Regions from separate parts of the Streptomyces sp. NPDC012510 genome, predicted to be linked through region 2. Evidence: riboswitches for the same ligand, from Rfam matches in the RefSeq annotation. Region 2 holds a riboswitch; each other region holds the start of a gene.
What was found. Region 2 has a riboswitch for thiamine pyrophosphate ahead of thiC (phosphomethylpyrimidine synthase ThiC). Riboswitches for the same ligand answer to the same signal wherever they lie in the genome.

Region 1: linked by a shared signal. The riboswitch ahead of thiO (glycine oxidase ThiO) and the one ahead of thiC (phosphomethylpyrimidine synthase ThiC) in region 2 are both predicted to bind thiamine pyrophosphate.
Region 3: linked by a shared signal. The riboswitch ahead of ACFY9I_RS36280 (thiamine ABC transporter substrate-binding protein) and the one ahead of thiC (phosphomethylpyrimidine synthase ThiC) in region 2 are both predicted to bind thiamine pyrophosphate.

The regions. Positions count from the first base shown of each region.
Region 1 covers NZ_JBIBEN010000017.1:153,751-161,650, forward strand. The annotation lists gene ACFY9I_RS29015 (molybdopterin-dependent oxidoreductase) at 1-608, shown strand, start outside; gene ACFY9I_RS29020 (hypothetical protein) at 663-938, shown strand; gene ACFY9I_RS29025 (deoxyribonuclease IV) at 951-1,781, opposite strand; gene pknB (Stk1 family PASTA domain-containing Ser/Thr kinase) at 2,194-4,113, opposite strand; gene ACFY9I_RS29035 (thiazole synthase) at 4,254-5,048, opposite strand; gene thiS (sulfur carrier protein ThiS) at 5,052-5,252, opposite strand; gene thiO (glycine oxidase ThiO) at 5,267-6,442, opposite strand; TPP riboswitch at 6,440-6,551, opposite strand; gene ACFY9I_RS29050 (hypothetical protein) at 6,604-6,954, shown strand; gene ACFY9I_RS29055 (FAD-dependent oxidoreductase) at 6,987-7,900, shown strand, end outside.
Region 2 covers NZ_JBIBEN010000004.1:195,389-203,288, reverse strand. The annotation lists gene ACFY9I_RS08730 (IclR family transcriptional regulator C-terminal domain-containing protein) at 1-437, shown strand, start outside; gene ACFY9I_RS08725 (SsgA family sporulation/cell division regulator) at 536-973, shown strand; gene ACFY9I_RS08720 (YibE/F family protein) at 1,007-2,419, opposite strand; TPP riboswitch at 2,491-2,647, shown strand; gene thiC (phosphomethylpyrimidine synthase ThiC) at 2,640-4,466, shown strand; gene ACFY9I_RS08710 (hypothetical protein) at 4,709-5,587, opposite strand; gene ACFY9I_RS08705 (metallophosphoesterase) at 5,771-6,865, opposite strand; gene ACFY9I_RS08700 (substrate-binding domain-containing protein) at 7,066-7,900, opposite strand, start outside.
Region 3 covers NZ_JBIBEN010000027.1:127,969-135,868, reverse strand. The annotation lists gene ACFY9I_RS36290 (hypothetical protein) at 1-122, opposite strand, end outside; gene rlmN (23S rRNA (adenine(2503)-C(2))-methyltransferase RlmN) at 538-1,644, shown strand; TPP riboswitch at 1,719-1,826, shown strand; gene ACFY9I_RS36280 (thiamine ABC transporter substrate-binding protein) at 1,926-3,008, shown strand; gene ACFY9I_RS36275 (ABC transporter permease subunit) at 3,026-4,702, shown strand; gene ACFY9I_RS36270 (ATP-binding cassette domain-containing protein) at 4,702-5,736, shown strand; gene ACFY9I_RS36265 (maleylpyruvate isomerase family mycothiol-dependent enzyme) at 5,748-6,563, shown strand; gene ACFY9I_RS36260 (LAETG motif-containing sortase-dependent surface protein) at 6,638-7,357, opposite strand; gene ACFY9I_RS36255 (LOG family protein) at 7,548-7,900, opposite strand, start outside.

The DNA of each region.
Region 1 (7,900 bases), on a different contig from region 2:
CGGAGAACGCGGTGTCGCCGCAGCTCCCGCCGGGACAGCGGCTCCAGCGCGGCTGGCCGGTCACGCACTACGGCCCCGTCCCCAAGTTCCGTCCCGAGCGCTGGGACTTCCGGGTCTTCGGCGCCACCGCCGACGGCGAGAAACACAGCTGGACCCATGACGAGTTCACCGCCCTGCCGTACGACTCGGTCGTGGCCGATCTGCACTGCGTGACGAAGTTCAGCATGGTCGGCGCCGAGTGGGGTGGCATCCCGGCCCGCACGATCCTGCGGGCCGCGCCGCCCGCCCCCGAGGTCACCCATGTGATGGTCTGGGCCGAGTACGGGTTCAGCTCCAACCTCCGCCTGGCCGACTTCGCCGACGACCGCACGATCTTCGCCACCCACAAGGACGGCGAACTCCTCACCGCCGAGCACGGCTTCCCCCTCCGCCTCGTCGTCCCCCGCCTCTACGCCTGGAAGGGCCCCAAATGGGTCCGCGGTGTCGAGTACATGACCGCCGACCGCCGCGGCTTCTGGGAGGAACGCGGCTATCACAACATCGGCGACCCGTGGCAGGAACAGCGGTACTCGTACCAGGAGGAGCCGGGGGACGGGCCCGAGCTCTGACCGGGCCGGTAGGCTCGGTGGTCGTTACTCCACCGAACGTGCGGGGAGCCCCTGATGGCAGTGTTCAACGTGATCTTCTCGGAGGCTGCGGCGCGTGTGCGCGACAGCCTCCCGGACGACCGCCGTGAGCTGCTCCAGCGTGGCCTCGCCATACTGGCCACAGACCCCCGTAACAAGATCTCGTCGCCTCTCTCCGGTGATGAGAACACTCGCTCCCTCGCACTGACTCACACGATGGCCATCGAGTATGTCGTCAGCGACGGACTGCTGATCGTGCTCGTGGTGCACCTCGTCGACACGACCCACGTACTGTTCGAAGACGAGGACTGACCGCCCGGCGCCTCAGCCGTCCCTGAGCTTCTTCAGCCGCTCCACGTCCGCCGCGTGGCCCTCCTTGCCGCCGGGCGTCTCGATGATCAGCGGGACGCCCGCCGTGGCGGGGTGTGTCATGAGCGCGCGGAACGGGTCCTCTCCGATGTGACCGGCGCCGATGTTCTCGTGGCGGTCCTTGTGCGCGCCGACCACGTCCTTGGAGTCATTGGCGTGGATCAGCTTCAGCCGGCCCTCGCCGACGGTGTCCACCAGCAGGTCGAGGGTCTGGTGCATACCGTTCGGGCCGGTCAGGTCGTGTCCCGCCGCGAAGATGTGGCAGGTGTCCAGGCAGACGCCCAGCTTGGGGTGGGCGTCCAGCGCCTCGAAGTAGGGGCCGAAGTCCCAGGTGCGTGAGCACAGCGAGGCCCCCTGGCCCGCCGTCGACTCCAGGAGCAGACACGGGTCGTCGTCGTGTGTCAGCTCGTCCAACAGCGGCAGCAGATACTCCCGCACCTGCTTCAGCGCCACCGACCGGTCCCGCCCGCCGGTCGCGCTTCCGGTGTGCACGACCACCCCCAGCGCACCGATCTCCCGGCCCCTGCGCAGCGAATGCCGCAGCGACTCCACGGACTTCTCCACAGTCGCCTCGGTGTGCGACCCGAAGTTGATCAGGTACGGCGCGTGCACGTACGCGGGAATCGACTCCTCGGCACACGCCGCCCGGAACTCCTCGTCCTGCCGGGGATTCCCGACGGGCGTCGCCCAGCCCCGTGGATTGGCCACGAAGACCTGTACCGTCTCGGCCTTGAGATCACGGGCGTACGCCAGTCCGACGGAGTTCAGCCCTCCGGCCACGGGCACATGACCACCGACGGGGTTGCGGGAGGGACCGGGCCGGGCCGCGGCGGGCCGGCCCGGCTGAGTGGCGGTGGGGGTGGGGGAGGGCCGGTCGGCGGAGGGGGCGGGGACGCGACCCCGGGACTGCTGAGTGCTCACGGGCCCAAGGGTGTCATGCGGCTCGGCGAGCCCGGGCGGCAGCTACGGCGTCGTGCGGCCCGGGGTACCGGAAGGATGCGGCTCAGGGTCCCGGCGGCATGCGCCTCAGGGGGCCGTGGTCGGCAACCACGGCGTCTGCGGGCCGGGCGCTCGTTGCCGTAGGCGCTTTTCGTCGTTGGCTTTCGTCCGCCGACGGGGGGCGCGCGGCGCGGCACGGCACTGCTGGAGACCGTCCTCGGCCGCTCGCGAGCGGCCGAGGACGGTCCGACGCTCTCGGTCAGCCGATCTCGATCGTGATCGTGGACCCCTTGGGGGCCGTGTCGCCGCCGTCCACCGACTGGCCCTTGACCTCGTCGCCGAAGAGTCCCAGGAAGCCCCGGTCCTCCTCGACCTCGAAACCGGCGGCCTTGAGCCTCTGGGTCGCCTCGTCGACGCTGTCGCCGACGACGTCCGGGACCTCGACCATCACGGGCCCCTTGGAGATCGTCAGGGTGACGGTGTCGCCCTCGCCGACCTGCTTGCCCTGGTCCGGGGAGGTCTTGGCCACGAGCCCCTTGTCGAACTCGGAGTTGACCCGGGTCGAGGCGGTCTTCACCTTGAGACCCGCCTCCTCCAACTCGGCGGTGGCGTCCTCGACCGAGGACCCGGACACCTCGGGCACCGTCACCGGGGCGCCCCGGCTCACCACGATCCTGACGGCCGTGCCCGCGGAGACCTCGGTGCCGGAGGCCGGCTCGGTGCTGATCACCTGACCCTTGACGACCTCTTCGCTGAACTCCCGCGTCACCACGCCCGGTTCCAGCCCGTCGTTGTTCAGCCGGGTCTTCGCCAGGTCCAGCCGGTCACCCTGCAGATCGGGTACCTCCACGATCTCCGGACCCAGGGAGATCCTCACCATGACGGTGTCGTTGTCCCGGATCCGCTCGCCCGGCGCCGGGTCGGTGCTGATCACCTTCCCACGCTCGACGGTGTCGCTGAACTCGCGCTCGACATCGACGTCCAGCCCGGCGCCTTGGAGCCGCTTCGTCGCGTCCGCCTGGCTCTGCTGCAGCACCGCCGGGACCCGGGTGAACTGGCCCGAGGTGATGTACCAGACGGCGCCGCCCACACCGAACACCAGCAGCACGGCCACCATGACCGCGAGCAGCCCACGCCGGGGCGCTCGGCCGTCACGGGCACGCCGGGGCGGCGGCGGGGGCGACTCCAGCCGGCTCGTCCGGTTCAGCGGCTGGTCGGGTTCGGCCGGAGCCGACCGCGGCAGGGACAGGGAGCGAGGGATCACGCTCGTCCGGTCCTCCGCGTTGTCGTGCCCGCCCGCTGTCGCCTGGGGCGGCACCGCGTCCAGTTGCTCGGCGCTCAGCCCGGCCCGTGCGTCCAGCGTCTGCCCGAGCAGGGCCACGGCGTCGTACGGCCGCAGCTCGGGATTGCGGGCGGTCGCCGAGGCGACCAGTTCGTCCAGCTCGTACGGCAGCCCCGGAACGACGGCCGACGGCGGGGGCACGTCGACGTGCAGTGCGTGGTAGAGCACCTGTGCGGGGGAGTCCCCGGCGTGCGGCTTGCCGCCGGTGAGCATCTCGTAGAGCATCACGCCGCACGCGTACACATCGACCCGGGTGTCGGTCGTGCCGTGCTCCAACTGCTCCGGAGCGAGGTAGGAGACGGTGCCGAGGACGGTGCCGGTGGTGCTGGTGACCGTGTCCACGGCCCGTACGAGCCCGAAGTCGGCGACCTTGACCCGGCCGTCGTCCCCTATCAGCACGTTCTCCGGCTTCATGTCCCGGTGCACGAACCCGGCGCGGTGCGCGGCGCCCAGCGCGGCGAGCACGGGCTCCAGGATGTCCAGCGCCGCCCGGGGCTGCAGCGCGCCGCGCTCACGCAGCACGTCGCGGAGGGTGCAGCCGGCCACGTACTCCATCGCGAGGTAGACGTACGGGCCGTCGGTGCCCTGGTCGTAGACCCCCACCACGTTCGGGTGCGACAGCCTCGCCACCGACTTGGCCTCACGGATGAACCGCTCGACGAACATCCGGTCCGCGGCCAGCGTCGGATGCATCACCTTGAGCGCGAGCACGCGGTCGAGGCGGGTGTCCACGGTCCGGTAGACCGTGGCCATCCCGCCGACCGCGATCCGCGCCTCGACTCGATACCGGCCGTCGAGCACCCGGCCGACAAGCGGGTCCTGAAGGGTCGTGTCCACGCAGCGAGTCTACGAGCCGCCACCGACCCCCGGATCACGTCCGGTGCGGACTGCAGCAGAGCTGTGACCGGTCGGGGACGGTCGGGCGTCTCAAGGCTCAGGGGCGCGGGGGCCGTGTCCTGCGAGCCATGAGGCGCCGCTCAGAACGCCGGCCGCTCCGGGTCCAGCCGTGCCATCCCCTCCTCCGGCGACGACGCCTCCGCGAAGTACCGTCGGGGAATCCGGCCCGCCCGCCACGCCAGCCGTCCCGCCTCCACCGCGTGCCGCATCCCCTCGGCCATCAGCACCGGCTCCTGCGCCCGGGTGACGGCCGAGGCGAGCATCACCCCCGCACACCCCAGCTCCATCGCGAGCGCGACGTCCGACGCCGTTCCCGCCCCCGCGTCGAGGATCACCGGCACGCGCGCGTGCTCGACGATCAACCGGAAGTTGTGCGGATTGCGGATCCCGAGCCCCGACCCGATCGGCGACCCGAGCGGCATGATCGCCGCACAGCCCACGTCCTCCAGCTTCCGCGCGAGCACGGGATCGTCATTCGTGTACGGCAGCACGGTGAAACCGTCGTCGACCAGCGTCTCGGCGGCGTCGAGCAGCTCGATCGGATCGGGCAGCAGCGTCCGCTCGTCGGCGATGACCTCCAACTTGACCAGCGAGGTGCCGAGCGCCTCGCGCGCGAGACGGGCGGTCAGCACGGCCTCGCCCGCCGTGAAGCAGCCGGCCGTGTTGGGCAGTACACGGATGCCCAGCCTGTCGAGCACGGACAGGACCGAGCCGTGCACGGAGGCGTTCACCCGGCGCATCGCGACCGTCGTCAGCTCCGTGCCGGAGGCCACCAGCGCACGCTCCAGGACGTCCAGGCCGGCCGCGCCACCGGTGCCCATGATCAGCCGGGACGAATAGGTCGTACCGCCGAGGACGAAGGGGTCGTCTGCCATGGATCAGCCTCCTTGGACGGCGGTGAGGACCTCGACGCGGTCCCCCTCGCAGAGGGCGGTGGACGTCCATCGCGCGCGAGGGACGACGGTTTCGTTGAGGGCGGCGGCGACCCCGGACGGGGACGCGGTGAGAGCGCGTACGACCGCGTCGAGCGCCGTACCGGGAGCGATCTCCCGCCGCTCCCCGTTGACGAGGATGCTCAGGGTCTCGGTGGCGCTCACGCGGGCTGCTCCATGAGTGCGCGGGCCACACCGGCGCGGAACCGCAGCGGCGTGAAGTCCCTGGCCTCCTCCGGCAGTTCACCGGCGGTCAGCACATGGGCCATGACATCGCCGGTGACCGGGGTGAGGAGCACCCCGTTGCGGTGGTGGCCCGTCGCGAGGAGCAGACCGTCGAGTGCGGTGGGGCCGAGGAGCGGCGCGTTGTCGGGGGAGGCGGGGCGCAGGCCCGCACGGGTCTCGGTGAGCGGGAGTTCGGTGATCCCGGGGACGAGTTCATGGGCGTCGCGCAGCAGTTCGTAGACCCCGCCGGCCGTCACCGTGGTGTCCCAGCCCAGCTCCTCGCTGGTCGCGCCGACGACGAGTTCGCCGTTCTCGCGCGGCACCAGGTAGACGTGACCGCCGCGGACCACGGCCCGCACGGTCCGGCTCAGGAAGGGCGCACAGGGCTTCGGCACGGTCAGCCGCAGCACCTGCCCCTTCACCGGCCGCACCGGCGGCAGCACCTCCTCCGGGACCCCCGCGAGCCGCGCGCTGAGGCTGCCCGCGGCGAGGACGACCTGCCCGGCGGCCAACCGGTCACCGTCACCGGTCCGGACCCCGGCGGCCCGCGCCCGTACCACCGACAGTTCCTCAGCCCATGTCCGGTGGAACACCACCCCGGCGCGCTCGCAGGCCGCGACGAGGGCCCTGGACAGCCGCCTCGGGTCGATCTGGTGGTCCCCGTCGACGCGCAGCCCACCGCGCACGCCGGGGGCCAGCATCGGCTCCAGACGGCGGCAGTCACGGCCGCTCAGCCACTCCGACTCAAGGCCCGACCGCCGCTGCAGAGTGTGCAGTTCCCGCAGGTGGGCGCGGTCGTCGGCGTCGAGTGCCACGGCGAGCGTGCCGGAGCGGCGGTAGCCGAGGTCGAGGCCCGTCTCCTCGGTCAGCTCGGCCGCGAAGTCGGGGTAGCGGCGTGCGGACTCCAGGTTGAGCCCCAGCAGTGTCTGCTCGCCGTAGTGCAGTTCCGTCACGGCGGCGAGCATCCCGGCCGCCACCTGCGCGGCCCCGCCGCCGGGCTCGGGATCGACCACGGCCGTGGCCAACCCGCGCCGGGCGGCCCGCCACGCCGTGACCAGCCCGATGATTCCGCCCCCCACGACGAGGACGTCTGACGTGTGTGTACGCGACATGGGCGTCCAGCCCCTCCCTTCGCCGGCATGACCCGGATCAGGTTCGTACGGTCGGAGGCCGCCAGCCTCCCTCTCAGCCCGGTACGTCCGGGCTCCCGCGAGTGCTCTACGTTGGCCACCCTAGCCCGCCGCCGTAAGTCTCAGTAAGGGAGCCTCCACCCGTGGCACGTTCGCTCGACGGTCTCGTCCTCGCCCCCGTGGCCGACCAGGCCCCAGGTCAGGTGGGCACCCGCACCCGGTTCACCTACCACGAGAAGGACGGTGAGATCTGGGCGGAGTACACGGGCGGCGACGTCGTGCGCGGGCATCTGGTGGGCACCAGGGACGGCGACCGGCTGGACTTCCGGTACGTGCAGCTGAAGCGGGACGGGACGACGTCCTCGGGGCACTGCGTGTCGACGGTGGTCGAGCTCCCCGACGGGCGGGTGCGCCTGGAGGAGACCTGGGAGTGGGAGTCACAGGAAGGTGCCGGGAGCAGCGTTGTGGAGCAGGTCACCGAGCATGCCCCCTGACTGATGAACAGTCAGTTGTCTATGGTGATCAGGTGAGCGAGCAGACGCAACAACGGGGCACGTCACCGGCACGCCGCGTGGTCGTCGTGGGCGCGGGCATGGCCGGTGTGCAGACCGCGGTCGCCCTGCGCGAACAGGGCTTCGCCGGCACCGTCACACTGATCGGCGCCGAGCCCCACCAGCCGTACGACCGGCCACCGCTGTCCAAGGCCGTGCTGCTCGGCAAGGCCGAGGGCTCCGCCTTCGACGTCGACTTCGAGGCGCTCGGCATCGAACTCCAGCTGGGCCGTGAGGTGTCGGGCCTGCGCCCCGCCGACCATGAACTCGACACGGCCACCGGACCCGTCCCGTACGACGTCCTCGTCATCGCCACCGGCGCGGAACCGATCCGGCTGCCGGGGGCCGAGGGCGTGCCCGGAGTGCATCTGCTGCGGACGCTGGACGACGCGGAGCGGCTGCGGCCGGTGCTGGCGCAGCAGCACGACATCGTGGTGGTGGGCGCGGGCTGGATCGGCGCCGAGTTCGCGACGGCCGCGCGGGAGGCGGGGTGCGCGGTGACGGTCGTCGAGGCGGCCGACCGGCCCCTGGCGGGCGCGCTGCCGGCGGAGGTGGCCGCGCCGATGACCGCCTGGTACGCCGACAGCGGCACCACGCTGCGCACGCACGCGCGCGTGGAGCGTGTGGAGCCCGGGACGGTGGTCCTGGACGACGGCACCGAGATCCCGGCCGGGGCCGTCGTGGTCGGCATCGGCGCGCGCCCCGCCACGGCCTGGCTGCAGGGCTCAGGCATCGAGCTCGGCGCGCAGCACGGCGAGGTGGTGGCCGACGATCACCTGCGCGCCTCCGCGCCCGACGTCTACGCCGTCGGCGACTGCGCGTCCTTCCCTTCGGGCAGGTACGGCCAGCGCCTCCTCGTCCACCACTGGGACAACGCGCTCCAGGGCCC
Region 2 (7,900 bases):
GGGACGGCGAGATCGAGGTCATGTGCGTCGCCGACAGCCCGAGCGCGCCGGCGGTGGAGGAGTGGGCCGACTTTCGGGAGACCGGCCACGCACACGCCATCGGGCAGTGCCTGCTGTCCCAACTGAGCGACGAAGCACGCCGCGACCATCTGGACCGCTATCCGGTGCAGTCGATCACCCCGTACACGGTCCGTGACAACGAGACGCTGCTACGGCGCCTCGATCGGATCGGACGGATGGAACCGGTCGTCGAGCGGCAGGAGTACGCCCTGGGGACGGCCTGTGCGGCCATCCCGATCACGGTGGGGACCACTGCCGGGACCCTCGCCATCTCGCTGCCCTCGCACCAGGCCGACCGGCTGCTGCCGGCGGCCCATCAGTTGCAGACCGAGATCGGAAAGGTACTAGGGACACTCGCGATCTCTATCAGCATCTGAAAAATCACTCCTTGTGATCTCTCGTGTACTTTCAGCAAACTTCCAGGGGTGTCAGGCGGATGATTCCTGGCCAGTCGACGAACACGGCGGGGTAGGCGATGCGCGAGTCGGTACAGGCAGAGGTCATGATGAGCTTCCTCGTCTCGGAGGAGCTCTCCTTCCGCATCCCGGTGGAGCTGCGTTACGAGACCTGTGATCCCTACGCTGTGCGGCTGACCTTCCACCTGCCCGGCGACGCTCCGGTGACCTGGGCCTTCGGGCGGGAGCTGCTCATCGACGGGGTCGGACGGCCGTGCGGTGACGGGGACGTCCATATCGCGCCCGCGGACCCGGAGTCGTTCGGTGAGGTCCTGATCCGGCTTCAGGTGGGCACCGACCAGGCGATGTTCCGGGTCGGCACGGCGCCGCTGGTGGCCTTCCTGGACCGTACGGACAAGCTCGTGCCCCTGGGGCAGGAGCGTTCCCTCGCCGACTTCGACACGCTCCTCGACGAGGCGCTGGACCGCATCCTGGCCGAGGAACAGAGCGCCGGCTGAACCGTTACGGCGTCCGTCGCGACCTGTAATGCTTCAGCGCTTGCGGCGACGGCCCTTTCCTCCGCGCGCCGGAGCCGGAGCGGGAGCGGCCGCTGCTTCCAGGGCAGTGGGGCGGTCGGCCGAGACGACCAGGGCGGCCAGCGCGGTGGTCACCGGGACGGAGGCCACCAGACCGATCGAGCCGACCAGCGTGCGCACGATCTCCTCGGCGACCAGCTCGCTGTTGGCGACCGTGCCGACACTGCTCTGGGCGATCGAGAAGAGCAGCAGCAGCGGCAGCGCGGCACCGGCGTAGGCGAGGACGAGGGTGTTGACCACCGAGGCGATGTGGTCCCGGCCGATCCGGATGGCCGCGCGGTACAGCCCACGCCAACCCATCGCGGGATTCGCCGCGTGCAGTTCCCAGACCGCCGAGGTCTGGGTGACCGTGACGTCGTCGAGCACACCGAGCGAACCGATGATGACGCCCGCGAGCAGCAGACCGCTCATGTCGATCGACGGGTACAGCCCGTGGATCAGGCCGGTGTTGTCGTCCGTGTTGCCCGTCAGGCTGGCCCAGCCGATGAACCCCGAACCCAGCAGACCGATCAGCAGCAGCGAGATCAGCGTGCCGAGCACCGCCACGGATGTCCGGGCCGAGAGTCCATGGCACATGTAGAGCGCGATCAGCATGATGGCGCTCGCCCCGACCACCGCGACGACCAGGGGATTCGAGCCTTGCAGGATGGCCGGCAGGATGAAGAGGGTCAGCACCATGAAACTGATGGCCAGCGCGACCAGGGCCATGACACCGCGCAGCCGGCCCACCACCACGACAGCGAGCGCGAAGATCCCGGCGAGCAGCGCCATCGGGAGCTTCCGGTTCACATCGGTGACCGAGTACTGCAGGTCCTTGGGCGCGGCGGGCTCGTAAGCGACCACGACCTCCTGGCCCTGCTCCAACTGCCGTGACTGGTCGGGCTGCACGATCTCCGTGAACGTACGTCCCTTGTCCTTGCCGGTGTCGACCCGGACCGTGGCCTTCTTGCAGGTGCCGTTCGCCTGCTGCTGTGCGGCCGAGCCTTCGGCGGTGGACGTGTCGCCGGTCGGGGGGACGCCGGAGGCGTTCACCGACGAGCAGTCGACCGCATCGACCTTGGTCACAGTGGCCTGTTGCGTCTGCCGGTCGAAGCCCACCCCGGTGCGCTCGTGCGCCGGTGCGCCGCCGGGCCAGAGCACGACGAGGCCCACGACGACCGCGGTCGCGAAGGGGATCAGCACCGCGGCGATGACCTTGCGAAGATGCTGTGAGACGGGCGCGGCTGGGCCGTGGCTGTGGCTGTGCGAATGGCCGTGGCCGCCGTCGGAGCCATGGCCGCCGTCGGAGCCATGGCCGTGGCCGTTTCCTGGGCCATGGCCATGGGGCGGCTCGGAGGGTGGAGGCGGTGGCTGCTGCGTCGTGGTCACCGCCCGATCATCGCAAGAACGAGCGATGCCCACTGTTCACCGCGCCACATCTGCCGCTAGCGTGGGGGCACCTTTGCACACGCGGGAGCTCGGAGCACCGGGCTGAGAGGGCGCTGACCTCCGCAGACGCGATGTTTCACGTGGAACATCGTCGGGCGGAAATCGCTGCGTCGACCGCTGAACCTGTTACCGGGTAATGCCGGCGTAGGGAGTAGGTCTCATGACCATCGAGGACACACGCACGTCTGCCTCCGGCCGGACGGACGGGACATCTGCCGGGTCCGAGGGCGAAAAGAATCGGGGCGAACAGCCCCTGGAGGCCGGGAAGTCCATCGGCTGGCACAAGGCGTACATCGAGGGCTCACGCCCCGACGTACGGGTGCCGGTCCGCCAGGTGCACCTCACCAACGGGCAGTCCGTCACCTTGTACGACACCTCCGGCCCGTACACCGATCCGACAGCCGAGACCGACGTCAGGAGGGGGCTCCTCCCTCTTCGCGAGAACTGGATCGTCTCCCGGGGAGATACCGAGGAGTACGCGGGCCGTCCCGTGCGCCCCGAGGACGACGGCATCAAGCACACCTCGCCGCGCGGTGGACTGCGCAACCTCGACGCGGTGTTTCCGGGGCGGTCGCGTCGGCCGCGCCGCAGTCGTGACGGCCGAGCGGTGACCCAGCTCGCGTACGCACGACGCGGGGAGATCACCCCGGAGATGGAGTTCGTGGCCGTCCGGGAGAACGTCTCGTCGGAGGTCGTGCGCGAGGAGATCGCCGCGGGCCGGGCCGTACTGCCCGCCAACGTGAACCACCCGGAGATCGAGCCGATGATCATCGGCAAGCGGTTCCTGGTGAAGGTCAACGCCAACATCGGCAACTCCGCGGTCACCTCCTCCATCGAGGAGGAGGTCGAGAAGATGACCTGGGCGACCCGCTGGGGAGCGGACACGGTCATGGACCTGTCCACCGGCCGGAACATCCACACCACCCGTGAATGGGTGCTGCGCAACTCCCCCGTCCCCATCGGCACGGTGCCGCTCTATCAGGCACTGGAGAAGGTCGACGGCAAGGCCGAGGAACTGACCTGGGAGATCTACAAGGACACGGTGATCGAGCAGGCCGAGCAGGGCGTGGACTACATGACGGTCCACGCGGGCGTGCGCCTGGCGTATGTGCCGCTCACCGCGAACCGCAAGACCGGCATCGTCTCCCGCGGCGGATCGATCATGGCGGCCTGGTGTCTGGCACACCACAAGGAATCGTTCCTCTATGAGAACTTCGAGGAACTGTGCGAGATCCTCGCCGCCTACGACGTGACGTACTCCCTCGGCGACGGCCTCCGGCCGGGCTCCATCGCGGACGCCAACGACGAGGCGCAGTTCGCGGAGTTGCGCACCCTCGGGGAACTCAACACGATCGCCAAGCGTTTCCACGTACAGACCATGATCGAAGGCCCGGGACATGTTCCGATGCACAAGATCAAGGAGAACATCGATCTGCAGCAGGAGATCTGCGATGAGGCTCCGTTCTATACGCTCGGCCCGCTGACCACGGACGTCGCACCGGCGTACGACCACATCACCTCAGGCATAGGTGCCGCGATGATCGCGTGGTGGGGCACCGCGATGCTCTGCTACGTCACTCCCAAGGAGCACTTGGGACTGCCCAACCGTGACGACGTGAAGACCGGCGTCATCACCTACAAGATCGCGGCCCATGCGGCGGACATCGCCAAGGGGCACCCGGGCGCACAGGAGTGGGACGATGCGTTGTCGGACGCCCGCTTCGAGTTCCGCTGGGAGGACCAGTTCAATCTGGCCCTCGACCCCGACACCGCCCGTGAGTTCCACGACGAGACCCTCCCGGCCGAGCCGGCCAAGACGGCCCACTTCTGCTCCATGTGCGGCCCGAAGTTCTGCTCGATGAAGATCTCCCAGGACATCCGTCGTGAACACGGCGGTTCCCGGGCCGAGATCGAGGCGGGTATGGCCCAGAAGTCCAAGGAGTTCGCCGAGGCGGGAAACCGGGTCTACCTGCCGATGGCGGACTGAGGCGCACCGACGTGCGGGTCGGACACGGCGGACGTGGTCCGATCGCGGACGCAGGTCCCCCGTGCGCCAAGCGGTGCTCTTCCGGCCGGTTGCCGGGAGAGCCCGCCGCCACGGGGCAGCGGTGACCTGAGACCGGCTGGGCGAAGCGCTCGCCGCTGTGGGGCGGTCCGTTCCGGCCGGCGTGGGTGTGGCGCCGGGGCCGCCAGCCCGGTGGATGCCGGGGCGGCGGCCGGGGCCCGGCGTCATTCGGGCCGGTGCTCCGGGCCGCCGAAGTCCGGGCTCGTGAAGTCCGGGCTGGTGTAACTCGGGCGAGAGGCGGTGCCGCCGCTGTCCGGGCTGCTGCTGAAGCTGGGGCGGTTGTAACCGAGGTGCGGCATACGGCTGGGCGGTGCCGGTCGGTCGGACTCCTCCAGTGCCGCCGGGCCCGGGTTCGCGAGGGCGTCGCGGAGGAACGGCAGGATGCCACGCTCCAGAAGGGCTTCGCGCCAGGCCTCCCTGGCCCGGTTCACCTCGTCGTTCAACTTGCTGCGAGCACCGACGTCCAGGAGGGCGGTGGCGTTGTTGCGCAGCGCGGTGAGAAGCAGACCGACCGCGGCCACGAGGATCGCGGCCGCGGTGACGGCACCGAAGACCCACCCCGTGGTGAGGAGGGTCTCCGCGATCGCCCGCTCGGGGTCGAGCACCTTCATGACGTACCCCACGAGCAGGAAGAGCACGGCGGCGGTGCCGGCGAGGACGGGCGCGAGCACCGCGGCTATCGCACCGGCGCCCGCACCGGCCGCCTCGGTGACCTCGCCCATGGTGGCCGCGAAACCCACCGCGCTTCCGTCCGGTTCGCTGGAGCCGGTCGCCGTTCCATCGGGGGTGGATGGGCTGGCCGACGACGGGCTGCGGAAGTCGTCGCGGACCTTCACGTAGTACTGGTACTCGGTCGCCGCGGCGGCCGTGATGATCGCCGTGGCGTTGAGGGCCATGGTGCGCAGTTGTTCGGGGTTGAGCCGCCGCAGGCCAGCGGCGAATTCCGGGCGGTGTGGTGCGGAGCGCAGCGCCTCGCCGAGGATCCGCTCGTACTCCTGGCGGTCCTCACTGAGCAGGTGCTGCGGAACGCTGTTCATGTGCATCCCCCGATGCTCCGTAGGGCTTGTGGCTCGGCATGCTGACGAGCCGTCGGGCAGAAACGGAGGGGAGCCTGCTACGGATAAGCAGATGGTAGAGCGGTGACGGCAGGCGGTGACAGGGGGTTTGCGGAAATTGGCCCCTGGCCAGCGAAGTCTTCCGACGGAAGTCGCCTGCCCGTTGACGGCTCAGGTAGGCAGCGGAAGTTCCTGGACCAGCAGCTTTCCGGCCATGGTCACGCCGCCGTCCATGGCGACGGCGAGACCGTCCGCATAGACGTACGGTCCTTCGACCGAAGGTCCCGTGTCCTCCTCACCGTCCTCCGATCCGACCTCGCCCAGGAGGTACGGAATGGGGCTGTGACCATGGACGATGCGGGTGCCGCCGTAGACGTCGAGCAGAGAGCGCACGGCGTCGGCTCCGCCCTCGTCGCGGAAGGAGAAGCGCCGGGTGAACTTGCGGAAGAGGTCCCAGACCTCGTCCGCGTCATTGCGTGTGATCGTCTCGCGGATGGTGTCGTTGACGGCCTCGATGGAGTCGCCGTAGTCGCGGTAGGCGGTGGTGTCGGAGTGCACCAGGAGATGACCGTCGACCTCCTCCATGGCGTCGAGGCGGGCCATCCACTGGAGGTGGTGGTCCTGGAGGCGGTCCATGTCCGTCTTCTGGCCGCCGTTGAGGAGCCAGGCGGCCTGGAAGGTGGCGGTGCCCGCGCCGGAGTTGACGGGAGTGTCGCCGAAACGCTTGGCGCCGAGCAGCAGCAGCTCGTGGTTGCCCATGAGGGCCTTGCAGTAGCCGCCGGCCGCGGCCGCCTCGGCGGACAGGCGCATTACGAGGTCGATGACACCGATGCCGTCCGGACCGCGGTCGGTGAAGTCGCCGAGGAACCAGAGCCGGGCCGTGCCCGCCGACCAGTTGCCCGCGGCGTCGACGAGGCCCTTCTCGCGGAGCGCGGCAAGGAGCTCGTCGAGGTAGCCGTGAACGTCCCCGACGACGAAGAGCGGGCCGGGGCGGGCGGAGGGCTGCTCGGCCGCCACAGCGTCCGGGTCGACCACGACATGGACCGTGTCGCCCCGGTTGATCACTGGGAGGTCCCGCTGGGTCGGGGTGTACCCCTCCGGGTAGCCCTCCGGCTCCTCGGCGGGCCCGGAGGCCTCACCGGGGTGCGCGGTGTGTCCGTACGGACCGGCCTCGTGGACGTACGCGGGCACGCGGAAATCGCGCACCGTCGGCGTCCGCACCTCGGGTCCCTGACCGGCCCCCTGCGTCATCGACCCCTCCACCACCATCGCCCGCATCTGCACCGCATCGGACTGCCTGGTCGCAGCGGCCCGCGGTGTCGTGCGCCCATCATAGGAATGCGGATCGCGCCATGTGATGACCCAGGGGTGGTGAAATGGCGCAGGACCCCAGTCCACTGCGGTTTTCTCCCGAATTGGGCGGGGCTCTCCCCGCCCGATTCCCGTTCGGACCCTCAGCTCGGGCGTCAACCCACGTCAGGTGATCGTGGCGGGCTGACCGTCGTACGCGGTGGACGCCGCTCCGACGAGGTCCGCACGATCAGCTCCGTCGGTATCACCTGCTCGACCGGTTGGTCCGATTCGACCCCCTCGATGGCATCGATGAGGAGCTGGACCACCGCCGTGCCGATCCGGCGCGGCTTCAGCGAGAGCGTGGTGATCGGTGGCTCGGTCGTCGCGTACACGGCGGACTCGCTGCAGCAGACGAGCAGCAGGTCGTCGGGGACGCGCAGACCGTAGCGCCGGGCGGCGGCCAGTAGATCGGTGCCGTTGGGGTCGAAGAGACCGTAGACCGCGTCGGGGCGGTCCGGCCGTGCCAGCAGCCGGTCGGCGGCGACGGCTCCGGCGCACGGATCGTGCGCTGGATAGGCCTCGTACACCGGATCCTGGCCCACACGCTCGCACCAGCGCAGGTATGCGGTGGTGGAGAGGTGGGTGTACGTGTCCGTCGTCGTGCCCGTGAGGAGTCCGATCCGGCGGGCGCCCGCTTCGGCCAGATGGTCGAGGATGCCGAGGACCGCGGCCTCGTGGTCGTTGTCGACCCACGCGGTGACCGGGAGCGAGCCGGCCGGGCGACCGTCGGAGACCACCGGTAAACCCTGGCGGACGAGCTCGCTGACGACCGGATCGTGGTCGGAGGGGTCGATGACGACGGTGCCGTCCAGCGCCACGTTCGACCACACGTCGTGTCGTGAGGTCGCGGGGAGGATGACCAGGGCGTAGCCCCGGGCCAGCGCGGCCGAGGTGGCGGCCCGCGCCATTTCTGCGAAGTACGCGAACTCGGTGAAGGTGAAAGGTTCA
Region 3 (7,900 bases), on a different contig from region 2:
ATCGCTGCACTGAGTAGGGCGGTCTTCGTGCCAAGGCGCATGTGAACCTCCAGTAGTAGCGACCAGGGTTTATCCATGGACGCCCTGCCCAACGCGGCAGTGACCGTTTTGTTCTCACGCATCACCCGTTTACCTCACAAGCCCATCCAAGTTGCTTCGGGACGAAGAGGTCATGCGGCCGGCCAGGAGGTCCGGGCTGTCTCTGGGCTGTGCGAGGTCAACCGACGTCGACCGACAACGACAGAGGCCCACGGCATCTGAGCTGGTCAGCCAGAGGGCTGATCAGTACACGATCATGGCAGGCTCGCTGACGGCAACGACGACGGACGGCCGCGGCGCTCGGCGGCCCGGCACAATAGCGGCAGAGTGCCGACGGGCCACCCCATCAAGACTTGCCCGCATCTTCTAAGCGCCGGGTCTGGGCCGTCCCTGGGCCGTCCGAAGCCGACCAACGCCGACAGTCGGCACCCACAGGTGACCACCCCCACCCCGCTCTGGCCTGGGCTCCCCGAGTTGATCTGCGACACTGGGAGGGTTATGCCGAAGCCCGGAGAACTCACATTCGTCGCCCCCCGCGGAGCCAAGAAGCCGCCGCGGCATCTTGCCGATCTCACGCCTGTGGAGCGTAAGGAGGCTGTTGCCGCGATCGGTGAGAAGCCGTTTCGTGCCAAGCAGCTCTCGCAGCACTACTTCGCGCGGTACGCGCACGCCCCGGACCAGTGGACCGACATCCCCGCGGGTGCGCGCTCCAAGCTGCAGGAGGCGCTGCTTCCGGAGCTGATGACGGTCGTGCGGCATCTGTCGACCGACCAGGAGACCACCCGCAAGACGTTGTGGCGGCTGTTCGACGGGACGCTTGTCGAGTCGGTGCTGATGCGGTACCCGGACCGGGTGACGATGTGCATCAGTTCGCAGGCGGGGTGCGGCATGAACTGCCCGTTCTGTGCCACGGGGCAGGCGGGACTCGACCGGAACCTCTCCACCGCCGAGATCGTCCATCAGATCGTCGACGGGATGCGGGCGCTCCGGGACGGGGAGATCCCGGGTGGGCCGGCGCGGCTCTCCAACATCGTCTTCATGGGGATGGGCGAGCCGCTCGCCAACTACAACCGGGTCGTGGGGGCCATTCGCCGGCTCACCGATCCCGAGCCGGACGGGCTGGGGCTGTCCCAGCGCGGGATCACCGTGTCGACGGTCGGGCTCGTGCCTGCCATCCACCGGTTCGCCGACGAGGGCTTCAAGTGCCGGCTCGCGATCTCGCTGCACGCCCCCGACGACGAGCTGCGCGACACCCTCGTGCCGGTGAACACCCGGTGGAAGGTGCGCGAGGTGCTGGACGCCGGATGGGAGTACGCGGCCAAGTCCGGGCGGCGGCTGTCCATCGAGTACGCGCTGATCCGGGACATCAACGACCAGGCATGGCGCGGTGACCGGCTGGGCCGGCTGCTGAAGGGCAGGCCGGTGCATGTGAACCTGATTCCGCTGAACCCGACGCCGGGCTCGAAGTGGACCGCCTCGCGGCCCGAGGATGAGAAGGCGTTCGTGGAGGCCATCGCCGCCCATGGGGTGCCGGTGACCATCCGGGACACACGGGGCCAGGAGATCGACGGGGCGTGCGGGCAACTGGCGGCCACCGAGAGGTGACCGGGGGCCGACCGTGGTTGCCGGCAGGAGTCGACTTTCGGCCACGGGGTACTCTGACCCCCGTACACATTTTCATATTCCGGCAGGGGAGCGCCACAGCGCTGAGAGTGCGGCATTCGGGCCGCAGACCCTCTGAACCTCGCCCAGGTCATTCTGGGTAGGAAGTTCGGTCATCACTCAAGCTGTTGCGCCCTGCCCGGGAATCCTCCGCGGAGTCCCGGGCAGGGCCGCGTCTCTTCCTGGTCAACCCAGGAGGAATCACATCAGTGGGCATCACATCAGTGGGCATCACCAAGAAGGCGACGGTTCTGGCCGTCGGGCTGGGCCTGGTCACGCTGTCCGCGTGCGGCTCGTCCGGATCCGATGCGAGCGGCGGTGGCGGCTCCAAGACCGTGACCCTCGTCAGCCACGGCTCCTTCGCCTACTCCAAGGACGTGCTGAAGGCGTTCGAGAAGGAGTCCGGGTACAAGGTCAAGGTCCTCAAGAGCGGGGACGCCGGGCAGGCCGTCAACCAGGCGATCCTGACCAAGGACAATCCGCAGGGTGACGTCTTCTTCGGCGTCGACAACACGCTGCTGTCCCGCGCGCTCGACAACGGCCTCTTCCAGCCGTACGAGGCGAAGGGGCTCGACAAGGTCGGCGCCGCGTACCAGCTCGACAAGGACCAGCACCGGGTCACGCCCATCGACTCCGGTGACATCTGCGTCAACTACGACAAGGCGTACTTCAGCGAGAAGAAGATCGAGCCGCCGAAGTCGTTCGACGATCTCCTCAAGCCCGCCTACAAGGACCTGCTCGTCACCGAGAACGCCTCCACCTCCTCGCCCGGCCTCGGATTCATGCTCGGGACGGCCGCGCAGTACGGCGACGACGGGTGGGAGGGCTACTGGGAGAAGCTCAAGGCCAACGGCGTGAAGGTCGTCGACGGCTGGGAGCAGGCCTACTACCAGGAGTTCTCCGGGTCGACGGACGGCAAGAAGGCCGGCGGCGACCGGCCGCTCGTCGTGTCGTACGCCTCCTCGCCGCCCGCCGAGGTCGTCTACGCGGACCCGCGTCCGAAGACCGCGCCCACTGGTGTCGCGACCGGCACCTGCTTCCGGCAGATCGAGTTCGCGGGGCTGCTGAGCAACGCGAAGAACGCCGAAGGCGGCAAGGCGCTGATCGACTTCCTGATCTCGAAGGAGTTCCAGGAGGACATGCCCCTCAACATGTTCGTGTACCCGGTGGTCGAGGGTGTGTCCGTACCCGCCGAGTTCACCGAGTACGGGCCCGCGGCGAAGGACCCCGAGACCATGGCACCGGAGAAGATCGCCGAGAACCGTGACCAGTGGGTCAAGTCGTGGACGTCGCTGGTACTGAAGTAGAGAAGGCGTCCACCCAGATGGCGAAGGCGACCGCCGAGGTGGCGAAGGCCCCTGGGCGGAAGACCCGTTCGGGGAGCGCCGCGCGGCTCGCGCTCATGGCGCTGCCCGTCGCGTTCTTCGGGTTGTTCTTCGCCTATCCTGTCGCCGCGATCGTCGAGCGGGGGCTGCGTGTCGACGGAATCTGGCAGTTCGGGCGGATCGCGGAGGTACTGGGGGACTCCGGGATCCGGCACGTGTTGTGGTTCACCACCTGGCAGGCGCTCGTCTCGACCGCGCTCACACTGCTGATCGCGCTCCCCGGCGCGTATGTGTTCGCGCGCTTCGATTTCAGGGGCAAGGAGATTCTGCGGGCGGTCGTCACCGTGCCGTTCGTGCTGCCCACCGTTGTCGTGGGGACGGCGTTCCTGGCGCTGGTCGGACGGGGCGGGCTGCTCGACGAGCTGTGGGGCGTACGGCTGGACACGACCGTCTGGGCGATCCTGCTCGCGCATGTGTTCTTCAACTACGCGGTCGTCGTCCGGACCGTGGGTGGGCTGTGGGCGCAGCTCGATCCGCGGCAGGAGGAGGCCGCCCGGATGCTCGGGGCCTCGCCGTCGGCCGCGTGGCGGAGGGTGACGCTCCCGGCGCTCGCGCCCGCCGTGGCCGCCGCCGCGCTGATGGTCTTCCTCTTCACCTTCACCTCGTTCGGGGTGGTGCAGATCCTCGGCGGGCCGACCTTCTCCACGCTCGAAGTGGAGATCTACCGGCAGACCTCGGAGATCTTCGACCTGCCGGCGGCGGCCGTCCTGACACTGGTGCAGTTCGTCGCGGTCGGACTGATCCTCGCAGTGCACGCGTGGACCGTACGGCGACGGGAGACCGCGCTGCGGCTCGTGGACGCGTCGCTGACGGCGAGGCGGCCGCGCGGGGCCGGGCAGTGGGCGCTGCTGGGTCTGGTCCTCGCCACGGTCGTCGTACTGATCCTGCTGCCGCTGGGCGTCCTCGTCGAGCGCTCGCTCGACGCGCCAGGATTCGGCTACTACAAGGCGCTGACCGGCGACGACGGCGGGATCTTCCTGGTGGCGCCGATCGAGGCGGTCGGCAACTCGCTCCGCTACGCGCTGGCGGCGACCCTCATCGCCCTGGTGATCGGCGGGCTCGCCGCGGCCGCGCTGACCCGGCGGGCCGGCCGGCTGGTCCGGGGTTTCGACGCGCTGCTGATGCTGCCGCTCGGGGTCTCCGCGGTGACCGTCGGCTTCGGGTTCCTGATCGCGCTGGACGAGCCGCCGCTGGATCTGCGGTCCTCCTGGATCCTGGTGCCGCTCGCCCAGGCCCTGGTGGGTGTCCCCTTCGTCGTACGCACCATGCTGCCCGTGCTGAGGGCCGTGGACGAACGGCTGCGGGAGGCGGCGGCCGTGCTCGGGGCGTCGCCGTGGCGGGTGTGGCGTGAGGTGGATCTGCCGATGGTGCGGCGGGCGCTGCTGGTGGCGGCCGGGTTCGCCTTCGCCGTGTCCCTCGGGGAGTTCGGCGCGACCGTGTTCATCGCGCGCGCCGACAACCCGACGCTGCCGGTCGCCGTGGCCCGGCTGCTCGGACGGCCCGGAGACCTCAACTACGGCCAGGCCATGGCCCTTTCGACAATTCTGATGGTGGTGTGCGCGGTGGCCCTGCTGGTGCTGGAGCGCATCCGTACCGATCGCACGGGGGAGTTCTGATGCTGCTCACTCTGGAGGACGCGACCGTACGGTTCGACGGGCGTCCCGTGCTCGACGCGGTCGGTCTGGCGGTCGCCGAGCACGAGATCGTGTGTGTGCTGGGGCCCAGCGGCAGCGGCAAGTCGACGCTGCTGCGGGTGGTCGCCGGGCTCCAGCCCCTCGACGGAGGACGGGTGTCGCTCGACGGACGCGACCAGGCGGGCGTGCCCGCGCACAAGCGCGGTGTGGGCCTGATGTTCCAGGACCACCAGCTCTTCCCCCAGCGGGACGTGGCCGGAAACGTCGCCTTCGGGCCGCGTATGCACGGCGCGGCGAAGGCCGAACGCGTCGCACGTGTACAGGAGTTGCTGGAGCTGGTCGGACTGCCCGGGGCCGCGCGCCGCCGTGTCGGGGAGCTGTCCGGCGGTGAACAGCAGAGAGTCGCGCTGGCGCGTGCGCTCGCCCCGCGCCCCCGGCTGTTGATGCTCGACGAGCCCCTCGGCCAGCTCGACCGGTCGCTTCGGGAGCGGCTCGTCGTGGAACTCAGGGAGCTGTTCGCCGAGTTGGGGACGACAGTGCTGGCGGTCACCCACGACCAGGGGGAGGCGTTCGCGCTGGCCGACCGAGTCGTGGTGATGCGGGACGGGCGGATCGCCCAGTCCGGTACACCCCTGGAGGTGTGGCAGCGGCCGGCGGACGAGTTCGTGGCCCGTTTCCTGGGGTTCGACAACGTGGTCGGCGCGAGGGTGACCGGGTCGGTCGCGGACACGGCCTGGGGCAGGCTGCCGGTGCCGGAGGGCTCGGCGCAGGGGGCGTGCGCGCTGCTCGTGCGGCCCGCCGGTGTGCTGCTGGTCGACGCGGCCGACGGGCTTCGCTGCACGGTTGTCGCCCGCACCTTCCGGGGCACTCATGTCGCCGTGCACCTTCAGCCCGGGGCCGGGCCGCGCCTGGAGGCGGCGTGCGCGCTGCGGGACGCGCCCCAGCCAGGGGACGAGGTCGGAGTGAGCTTCGACAGGGCGGAAATCGTGGTGCTGGGAGCCGGTCCGGCCGCATAGGGTGCGGCGTGATGCCAACGCTTACGCAGGAACCCCAGGCCCGCCATGACCGCTACTGCGCCGAGATCGCGCTCCAGGTACGGCAGTTGAGGGACATCGTGACCTCCGGCGCCGATCTGTCGGCAACCGTCCCGACCTGCCCCGAGTGGTCGCTGGAACAGCTCGTACGGCACACCGGCGGCGCCCTGCGCTGGGTCGAACTGAACGTACGGACCCGGTCGGAGGAAGAGGTGCCCGAGACCGACGTACCGTTCTACGAGGGCCCCGAGAAACACGGGGACCCGGACGCGCTGGACGCCTGGCTCGCGGAGACCGGTGAGATCACCGTGACCACGCTGCGCGAGGCGGGGCCCGAGGCGCCGGTGTGGTCGTGGGGCTGGGAGCGCAGCGCCGGGTTCTGGGCCCGCCGGATGGCCCATGAACAGGTCGTCCACGGAGCCGACGCCGCGCTCACCGTCGGACGGCGGGTGGAGGTGGCGCCGGAGATCGCCGCCGACGCGATCGACGAGTGGCTGGAGATCGTCGAGTTCGTCCAGCGAACCGAGCCGGACGACGAGGCGGCCGAACTGCGCGGCCCGGGGCGCAGCATCCACCTCCACGCCACCGACACGGACGAGCAACTCAACGCCGAGTGGGTTGTCGAGCTGACCGAGGACGTCGTGCGCTGGCGGCGCGGCCACGAGAAGGCCACGGTCGCGCTGCGCGGCCCCCTCACCGAGGTGCTGCTCGCCTTCTACCGGCGACTCCCGCCGGACGGTGGGCAGCTGGAGGTGCTGGGGGACCGGAAGCTGCTGGACTTCTGGCTGCGGCGGGCGACTTTCGGATGAGCGACGGGGAGATGTGAGGCCCGTACCCCTGGAAAGTGCCGGTGAGAGGTACGGGCCACGGCTTGGCGCGGGGCTCAGCGGGTGGAGGCCCCTCGCCGCCGCATGCTGTAGTACACGGCACCGGCACCGAGGGCGACCAGGGCGGCCGCGAAAGCGGCGATGGGCCCGGTGTGGGAGTCGGCACCGGTCTCGGCGAGGTTGGAGTCGCCCTCGGGGGACGGGGCGTTGTTGTCGCTGCCGCCTGTGGCGGTGGAGCCCTGCGGGGCCGAGGGGGTCGGAGAGGTCTTGGTCCGGGACGGCTCGCCCTTGTCCTTCTCCTGTTCCTTGTCCTTGCCCTTGTCCTCGGCGGGCTTCTCCGGGTTGCCCTGGGCGGCCGGCGGGGTGTCCGCCTCCTTCTCGCAGTCCTCGGCGGGGGCGATCAGGTTCGGCTTGATGTCCTCGTCGACGTAGTCCTCCGCCGTGACGTGGATGCGGTACTCGGCGTTGGGCTCCCAGTCCTCCTCGAAGGTGACGGTGACACCCTCGGCGGTGGAGTTCTCGATCGTCTTGCTGCCGACCATGCGCAGATCGGCCCCGTTGTTCTCCAGGTAAACCGTGATTTCGGCCTTGACACCCAGCGGGTCCACGTCGGTCACGCGGATGACGCCCTTGTCGCCGTCGCACGCGGCGACGGCGGAGAAGTCCTTGATGCTGCAGGCCATGGCATTGCCCGCGGCGCCGAACACGAGTGCGGCGGACGCGAATGCGACACCGAGGGAGCGCGAAGTTCGCGCGGTACGCAGAGATATGGACACGATTGCCCTTCACGGGAAGCACGGGGGAGTGGGGGTGACGGAGGGCCGCGAGCACAGCGGCTTCCCCATGTGCCTCACAGGTTTATAAGTGCGCGATAAGTACTGTCAATCCGAAGAAGTGTCCGAGCGGTTGGCTTTGCCCACTGATGAACCAAACGGACGCCTGCACTCCGCTCGGCGACGCCGCCGCTCAGCTCCCGAGACGTGCCAAGGCTTCCGGGGCCTCCTCGATGTGGTCCACCAGGGCGATCCGGGCCTCCATCGAACGTCCGTGCGCGAGTGCCTGGAGCAGTGGCCAGGTCGGCAGTCTTTCCGTCCAGTGGGAGCGGTCGACGAGGACCATGGGGGTCGGTTCACCACGCGATTCGTAGTAGTTGGGGGTCGCGTTGTCGAAGATCTCCTGGACCGTTCCTGCCGCGCCGGGCAGGAAGACTATGCCGGCGTTCGAGCGGGCGAGGAGGCCGTCCTCGCGGGTGGCGTTGGCGAAGTACTTGGCGATGTGCGAAGCGAACGGGTTCGGCGGCTCATGGCCGTAGAACCAGG